2 regions of the Bradyrhizobium sp. RT6a genome follow, and region 1 is predicted to be linked to the other one. Evidence: predicted binding sites of a transcription regulator. Region 1 holds the regulator's gene; the other holds the start of a gene.
The links. Region 1 encodes LexA, which represses DNA repair genes until DNA is damaged. Its sites were predicted from a motif close to TGTTCNNNNTGTGTTCNG; they were not measured.
Positions count from the first base shown of each region.

Region 2: ABIC03_RS05910 (ImuA family protein) is a predicted target of LexA. The motif match lies at 2,663-2,680, and genes of this name have one in related genera.

Region 1 is NZ_JBEPQC010000002.1:1,305,325-1,309,716, reverse strand. It holds gene ABIC03_RS16200 (molybdopterin molybdotransferase MoeA) at 181-1,392, shown strand; gene lexA (transcriptional repressor LexA) at 1,569-2,270, shown strand; gene ABIC03_RS16190 (hypothetical protein) at 2,713-3,147, shown strand; gene ABIC03_RS16185 (GAF domain-containing protein) at 3,371-4,312, shown strand; partial or broken gene ABIC03_RS16180 (ComEC/Rec2 family competence protein) at 4,322-4,392, opposite strand, start outside.
Region 2 is NZ_JBEPQC010000001.1:1,221,257-1,225,648, forward strand. It holds gene ABIC03_RS05900 (error-prone DNA polymerase) at 1-324, opposite strand, end outside; gene ABIC03_RS05905 (Y-family DNA polymerase) at 321-1,913, opposite strand; gene ABIC03_RS05910 (ImuA family protein) at 1,810-2,598, opposite strand; gene ABIC03_RS05915 (putative DNA modification/repair radical SAM protein) at 2,761-3,996, shown strand; gene ABIC03_RS05920 (UdgX family uracil-DNA binding protein) at 3,996-4,392, shown strand, end outside.

The DNA of each region.
Region 1 (4,392 bases):
TATCCTGCCGATCTGTAACCTCCTTCGGATCATGGCGCGACGCGCTTGATCCCGGCTTCCGGAACAACATGAAGCGGCGGGAATGACTGCGCCCGTTCAGCCGTTTTTGCCTCCGCGCCCGCGCTCGGCTAGAAGACTTGCGGAACATTCGCCCGAACGTGCCGAGCAGGAGTTTTCGCCGTGGCCTTGATGCCGGTTTCTGACGCGCTTGCCGCAGTGCTGGCGGGTGCAGAGCCGCTGCCGGAAGACATGATTTCCCTCGACGAGGCCTACCATCGCGTGCTCGCGCGTGACGTCGCGGCGCGACGTACGCAGCCGCCGCAGGCGATGTCCGCGATGGACGGCTACGCGGTGCGCGCGGCCGATGCCGCGACGATCGATTCGGAGCTCACCGTCATCGGCGAAGTCGCGGCAGGCCGACCGTTCGCGGGGACGGTCGGCGCCGGCGAGGCCGTGCGGATCTTCACCGGCGGCGTCGTTCCCGGTGGCGCGGACGCCGTCGTGATCCAGGAGGACACGGTCGCCGCCGGCAAGCGTATCACGATCAAGGAAGCCGCGATCGCCGGACGGCACATCCGTCCCGCCGGCGTCGATTTCCGCGAGGGCGACGTGCTCCTGCGCAAGGGAAGCCGTCTCACCGAGCGCGACCTCGCGCTCGCCGCCGGGATGAACCATCCGCACCTTGCCGTTTTCAGGCGTCCGAAGGTCGCGATTCTCGCCACCGGCGACGAGCTGGTGATGCCGGGCACCACGCCCGGTCACGGCCAGATCGTCTATTCCAACGGCTACGCCCTGCACGCGCTCGCCCGCAGGGAGGGCGCCGAGACCATCGACCTCGGTATTGCCGCCGACACGCTGGAGGCCACCACCGCCGGCATTCGCCGCGCCCGCGAGAGCGGCGCCGACATCCTGATCACGACCGGCGGCGCATCGGTCGGCGACCACGATCTGGTCCAGCAGGCACTGAGGGACGAAGGCATCGCGATGGCGTTCTGGAAAATCGCGATGCGGCCAGGCAAGCCGATGATGCACGGTCGGCTCGGCACAATGGGTGTGATCGGCCTGCCGGGCAATCCCGTGTCGTCCTACGTGTGCGCTTTCCTGTTCCTGGTGCCTCTGATTCGCGCCCTGTCTGGCCGTTCTGTGATTCACCATCGCCGTGAAAGCGCCGTGCTCGGCCGCGACGTCGGCGCCAACGACCAGCGCGAGGACTATCTGCGCGCGCATCTGGAGGAGCGTGACGACGGCACACGCGTCGTTCTTCCCGTCAACCATCAGGATTCTTCGCTGCTTGCGAATCTCGCTGCAGCACAGGTACTTCTCGTGCGCGCTCCGTTTGCGCCGAAGGCCGAAGCCGGCACGGCTTGCGAAGTATTGCGGCTCCCCGTCTGAGCGCCTCGGCAACGCGCGTTCCGCGAACTTTGCTCTGTTCACGGTAAATTAAGCAGTTGCGGAACATGTATCGAACATATAGTGTCCGTTCATGATTTGTTTCGAGCATGTAGCGGCATATAGCCGAATTCAGCGTCTCGGAATCGGACGACATCAACCGGGGGACTTTGGTCGAGATGTTAACGCGCAAACAATACGAGCTTCTGCGGTTCATCAGTGAACGTCTGAAGGAAAGTGGCGTGCCGCCTTCCTTCGACGAGATGAAGGATGCGCTCGACCTGCGCTCGAAGTCGGGCATCCATCGCCTGATCACGGCGCTCGAGGAGCGTGGCTTCATCCGACGCCTGCCCAACCGCGCCCGTGCGATTGAAGTCATTAAGCTGCCGGAGCTCCAGGCAGCCGCAGGCAGCCGGCGCGGCTTCACGCCGAGCGTCATCGAGGGCAATCTCGGCAAGGTGCGTGCGAGCTCCAGCCTGCCGGCTGACGAGGGCGAGCGTCCCGTTGCGGTGCCGGTGATGGGCCGCATCGCGGCCGGCACGCCGATCGAGGCGTTGCAGACCCGCAGCCATACCATCAGCGTACCGCCTGACATGCTCGGCTCGGGCGAGCATTACGCGCTCGAAGTGCGCGGCGATTCCATGGTCGAGGCCGGCATTCTTGACGGCGACATGGCACTGATCCAGCGCAACGAGAGCGCCGATACCGGCGACATCGTGGTGGCGCTGATCGACGACGAGGAAGCGACGCTGAAGCGCTTCCGCCGTCGCGGTGCATCGATCGCGCTCGAGCCCGCCAACGCGGCCTATGAGGTCCGCATCCTGCCGCCCAACCGGGTGAAGATTCAGGGCAAGCTGATCGGGCTTTACCGGAAGTACTGATACCGGAAGTGCTTCATACCGGAAGTGCTTGGCGCCTCGCGCGCTTCCACCGGCATCGCCGGTCAGAGATTGGAGCGGATCATCGTCCGCTCCGGCTGGATAGTCGTTCTGGTTCTGCACAGACTATCCGGCCCCTCCTCCGGCGCTGGCTCCTCGCGATGCCCACGGAAACGGCACCGCGTCTCGAGTGTTCGAGGAAACACCGGCCAGCGATCAAGTTCTACCATTGCAGACAAGCCGGCAATGTTCGCGCATGCGCCTCCCGAATGCATCGCAACGGGCTTTGTTCCTATTGAATTCGGGAAAGATAATGTGATCGCAGCTTGCAGAAGCCAGCCGCAGATTTGCCCATAACCAAGCAGAGCGTTCGTGCTTCCACTCTGATAGAGGCCTGCGCCTCGATAAGAGACGCGGGTAGCTATCCCAGCATGAGGAGCACCCGATGTGTGACTACAGCCTGCATGCCGTCGCGTCGCGCCCCGCCGAAGTCGGCGAGACGATCGTCACGACAAGCTTCCGCGGCACCTCGACGCGCGGCTTCGCCTCCGCAGCCGATCCGTCTGTTGCCGTCTGCCTGCTGCCGGGGACGGAGCTCGCCTTCGCCGACGACGTCCGTTACGACAATCGCTGGATCTGGACGCGCACCATCAATTCCCGCGTGGGCAAGTTCGGCAAGATCGATCCGCACATTCCCGACCGCCATCATGATGCGATCGAATTCCCGGACGGCAAATATGTGCTGGTGACGCAGCTCGTCGAAGGCCAGCGCGCGACCGTGCTGCAACTGCCGGTAACTCAGTCGGTGGCCGAGCGCGAGCACAAGGCGCAGATCATCGCCGACCGGCCGCCGACCGTCACGCACCTGCCGATCGGCTGACACAGCCGCCTCCGGCTAGGAGGTCGGGGGTCAGGATTGAATTGCCATCGCCGGCCGCGGCCGGCGAGATGGTGTGGCTTGCGTCCGCGAAATCCAATCGGATGGACCAAGCCCTTACACCTCTCCGCCGCACGAAGTTTGAGCCGCCCTGCCTGAAGTTTGAACGTCCGCTTCGCAGCCAAATGACCGATGCTGTCAGGGCTTGAGACGGCGGACACGCTCGATGAAAACCTTCCTTCGCGTCGTTGAACTCTGGGTGCCCGATCGGACGCGCATGCGGCTGGAGTTTGGCGGCGGCCTCTACGACGAAGGGCTGTCCGCGTTCAAGGCCGTCAGCGAAGAGCTCCACTTCGGATATGACGAGGGACTTCCGGGCAAGGCCTGGGCCGCGGGCCACCCCGTGATCCTCACCAAATTCGCCAACTCCTATTTCAAACGGACCGATCAAGCGCTTGCGGCCGGCCTCACCTGCGGCGTCGCGGTGCCGGTGTTTGCGGGTGAATTCCTGCAAGCCGTCATGGTGCTATTCTGCGGCGACGACGAAGCGCATGTCGGGGCGATCGAGCTTTGGCACAACGACCCAGATGCCTCCCACGAGATGGGGCTCGTGGATGGCTATTATGGCACCGCCGACATGTTCGAATTCAACTCCCGCCACACTAAATTTCCTCGCGGCTTTGGCCTGCCTGGCCGCACCTGGAAGGCGGGGCTGCCGCTGATCATCAAGGACCTGCACGACGCCAGGAGTTTTCTGCGCTGGGAGGACGCAGCCAAGGTCGGGATCAATTGCGGCGTCGGCGTGCCCTATCGGACCGGCACGGACCAGACCTGGGTCCTGACATTCCTCTCCGCGCAGGCCACGCCGATTGCGCGACGCTTCGAGATCTGGATCCCGAACGAGACCCACTCGGCACTGGTGTTCCGCGCCGGCGATTGCAGCGCGCAGACCGACCTTGCCGCGCTCTATGCGGAAAAATCCATTGCCAGAGGCGAAGGCAGCATCGGCGGGGCCTGGGCGACCGGCATGCCCGCGCTCAACGATGAGCTCGCGCATGACGGCTCGGTCGCCGGTTTCGAAGCCTGCACAGCCGGACTGAGCCGGATGGTGGCCCTGCCGGTCATCGGCAATTCCAGGCTCGACGCCGTGCTGGCCTGGTACTTGTAACCGATCCGATCAATCGTCGGCCTGCAAGTCGGTCTCCGCTGGCGTTGCGTCCTTGGTGCGGGGCGCGGTCGTCTTCGGCG
Region 2 (4,392 bases), on a different contig from region 1:
GTCGTCGCCGCGCTTGCCCCTGGTGAGAAGCTGGCACAGCCGGCCATAGGCGGCGCGGTCGCGCGGATAGACCAGAATATCGGGCGTACCATCGATGAAGACGATGCGCGTGCCGATCAGCAGTTTTGGCTTGTGCAGCACCTCGTCATTGTCGAGTTCCTTGTAGGCCCGCACCACGCCGGCGAGCGTGTTGTGGTCGGCGATGCCGATCACGGGAATGCCGAGTTTGCCGGCCTGGTGCACATAGTCGCGCGGATCCGACCCGCCGCGCAGGAAGGAGAAATTCGTAGTGATGCCGATCTCGGCATAGGCGGGCGTGTTCATGCGAAGAGACCGTGCACATACCAACCGGGAGGAACGGGCTTGCCGTCGCGGTCGAAGCACTCCCCCTCGTAAAGACCGTCGCGAAAGATCCAGAAGCGAAGGCCCTCGGCATCCTCGATGCGGAAATAGTCCCGCGTCAGTTGCTTGCCGTCCTGCCGCCACCATTCCATGGCGATGCGCTCGGGGCCTTCCACCCGCACCACCGCATGCTGCGCGCGGCGCCAGGTGAATTGATGCGGCGGCCCGTCGGGCACGGTCGCGAACGGCACATTGATCGGCTCAGGCTTGTCGAACAGCCGCAACGGACGCAATGGCGGCTCGGTCTCGGTGCGCGCGGGCCATTCGGCCTGCATCGCCACGGCGAGATGATGCTGGGCAGGCGCGGCCAGCACCGCACATTCGGGGATATGGGTATCCTCAGGCAGATGCACGACGACGCGCTTTCCGCCGATGCGCGCGGCGATGCGGTCTATCAGCGCGGCAAGCTCGTCATTGTCGTGGACATGGGCGTCGAGATCGCGCTGCTCCTGCACCACGATCTCGGTGCGGCTTGCCGACAGCCGAACCATGTCGAAGCCGAAGCCGGGATCGAGGGGATCGGCGAGTGCATCGAGACGCTCGCGGAACAGCCGGTCGATGACTTTGCTTTGCGTCACGGGACGTCCGGTCTCGACCATGATGGCACGCACCGCGCCGTCGGTGCGGAAGAAGGTGGCCACCAGCCGGCGCGCGCCCTTGCCCTGCTTCTCCATCGACGCGATCAACGTGTCCGCGAGGCGCGACAGCGTCATCGCGATCATGGTGTCGGTCGCGATCGGCTCGGCAAAGCGTTTCTCCACGATGTAATCGGGCAGCGGCTTTCGTGGATTGATCGGCGCATCGCCCTGCCCCAGCGCATGCGCGAGCAGCGTGGAGAACCGTGCGCCGAACCGCGCCGTGATTTCGCTCGGCGTGCGCGAGGCGACATCGCCGATGGTCTTCAGGCCGGCGCGTCGCAGGCCGGTGCTGATGGCCTCACCCGCACCAAGCGCGGACACCGGAAATCGGCTGATTGCCGCCGCCTCCCCACCATCGGCAACGATGGTCCTTGAAGATTGCCGCGTCAGCGTACGCGCGCAGACCGAGGTGCCGGCGATCGCCGCGCTGACGACAAAGCCCTGGCGGTCGAGGGCACGGACAAGGGTTTGCAACAGCGCAGCCTCGCCGCCGAACAGATGCGCGCAGCCGGTGATGTCGAGGAACAGCCCGTGCGGCGGATCGAGCGCCACCAGCGGCGTGAAGCGGTCGCACCAGTCGGCGATGTCGCTGATCGTCTTGGCATCGGCCACGGCATCGGCGTCGAACACCCTTAGATCCGGACACATCGCCCTGGCATTGGCCAGAGGCTGGCCGATATGCAGACCGAGGCGCTCGGCCGCCTCGTCCAGCGCATGGATCACCAGCGCGTTGCTGTCCTTGGCAACGACGATGCTGGGCTCATTGTTTTTATGCAGTCCGACGTTGCCGAAGAACCGCTGGATCCGATCGATGGGCAGGCGCGGCAGCCACAGGCTGAGGATACGCCGACGATTCAGAGAACTGGCACTCATCACATTTCCATTCCATGATCCACCGGCCGCACGGGCCATGACGATTGCGCAGGAGCTCGGCATCGAAGCGCGGCGCGCCCCAGGCACTCCACATCACGCCCGGCGGCGAATGCGCCGCGCGAAGCATCCATCTGGTCTCGGCGGTCGAGGGCAAGGGTTGCGCGGCCATCCGCAGCAGCAAACCGGTGACACCGGAAGATTGCGCAGCCAGCGTCAGCTTGCGGCTCGCCACGAGATCGAACTGCCTGGTCTCACCCCAGAGCTCGAGCACGACCGCGCCCAGCGCGTCGCAGGCGAGCGCATCGGCCGACGTGCGCAGCGCACTCTCCACGTCGGCGGCGCGTACCATCACCATGCGGCGCGGATCGAGACCGATCTCGGCGAGCCCGCTCATCGACAGCGCACCGGTTTCAATTTCCGAAAAATCCTGCCGCACCCACAGCAGCGGTTTGCGCGCCGTTACGCGCCCCGCAAGTCCGGTGACAAAGCCGGTCGCGGCCGCGCCCTGACGTCCTTCGCAAAATACCTCGTGGATTGCCGCGCGCGCGAGCCCGCCCTTCAGCGCGCTGTCGGCCTCGCGATGGCCGAGCGCGACACGGTCGCGATGATGCATGACCTCCGCCGTCTCGATGCGCTCGATCTGGCCGCGCAAGGCTGCAAGCGCGCTGATGCGTGCGCCGCTCATGGTCGCCGCTCCTCAAGGGTGATTGCCGGTGGCTCTCAAAAAGAGAACCAGCGGCTAGCTCATTTGTTCATGATATGTTCTAATATAAAGCTAACGACGCCCCGGGAGTCAATCGAATTGGCGGGCCTCGGGATTCATGAGTTGAATCAAAGGGATTCCAATATGGACGTGCAACGCAAGCTGGAAATCCTGGCGGACGCCGCCAAGTATGATGCGTCCTGCGCCTCCAGCGGCACCGAGCGGCGGGATTCCAGCGACGGCAAGGGCATGGGCTCGACCGCGCCCGGTATGGGTATCTGCCATTCCTACGCGCCGGACGGCCGCTGTATCTCGCTGCTCAAGGTGCTGCTGACCAACGCCTGCAATTACGACTGCCTCTATTGCGTCAACAGGGCCTCCTCCAACGTACCGCGTGCCCGCTTCACTGTCGACGAAGTGGTCAAGCTGACGCTCGACTTCTACCGGCGCAATTACATCGAAGGGCTGTTTCTCTCCTCCGGCATCATCCGCAACCCCGACTACACCATGGAGCAGGTGGTGAGCGTCGCGCGCAAACTACGGGAGGAGCATCACTTCCGCGGCTACATCCATCTCAAGACGATCCCCGAGGCTGACGATGCATTGATCTCCGAGGCCGGCAAATATGCCGACCGTCTCTCCATCAACATCGAGATGGCGCAGGAGACGAGCCTGCAGCAATTCGCGCCCGAGAAGGACGTGCGCGCGATCCGCCGTACCATGGGCCGGCTGCGGCTGAAGTTGGACGAGGCCGAGGAAAGCCGCAGCGCGAAGACGAAAGCCAAGCCGCAGCGCTTCGCGCCGGCTGGCCAAAGCACGCAGATGATCGTCGGCGCCGACGCGGCCTCCGACCACACCATCCTTCACACCAGCGCCAATCTCTACGGTTCATACCGGCTGAGGCGCGTCTATTATTCCGCGTTCAGCCCAATCCCCGACGCCAGTCGCGCGCTGCCTCTGCGCGCGCCGCCCTTGCTGCGCGAGCACCGACTCTACCAGGCCGACTGGCTGATGCGGTTCTACGGCTTCGACGTCGGCGAGATCGTCGACGACAGCGCGATGCTGCCGCTCGACATCGATCCAAAACTCGCCTGGGCGCTGCGCCACCGCGACCGCTTCCCGCTCGACGTCAACCGCGCCAGCCGCGAGGAATTGTTGCGCGTGCCGGGCTTCGGCACCAAAGCGGTCGAGCGCATCATCGCGGCGCGCCGCACGACCACCATCCGTGTCGCCGATCTCGCGCGGCTGCATGTGCCTCGGAATAAAGCGCTGCCGTTCATCGTCCTCAGCGATCACCAACCCACGCCGCATCGTCTCGATGAGGCACGGCTGATCGAACGGTTCAAGCCGAAGGCAACGCAACTGGGATTTGGCTTCTGATGCAGTACATCACCCTCGAGAACGAAACCGATTTCGATGGCTGGCGCAAAGCCGCGCGTAGCCTCGTGCTTCACCAGGTGAAGCCGGCCGACATCACCTGGGCCGTGTGGGGCGGCGAAGCGGAGCTGTTCGCGCCGCCCTCGCCGTCTCCGCTGCCGGCCGGCGGCGACGGCACCTTCAACGTGCCTGCAAAATTCGTCGAGCTCGCCAAGGCCGCGATCCTGCATCGCGATCCCGAGCGCTTCGCGATCCTCTATCGCCTGTTGTCTCGGCTGAAGGACAATCACGACCTCATCGAGGTCGCGACCGATGTCGATGTCGCGCAAGTCACGGCCATGGCAAAGGCGATCTACCGCGACGAGCACAAGATGCATGCCTTCGTGCGCTTCCGCGAAA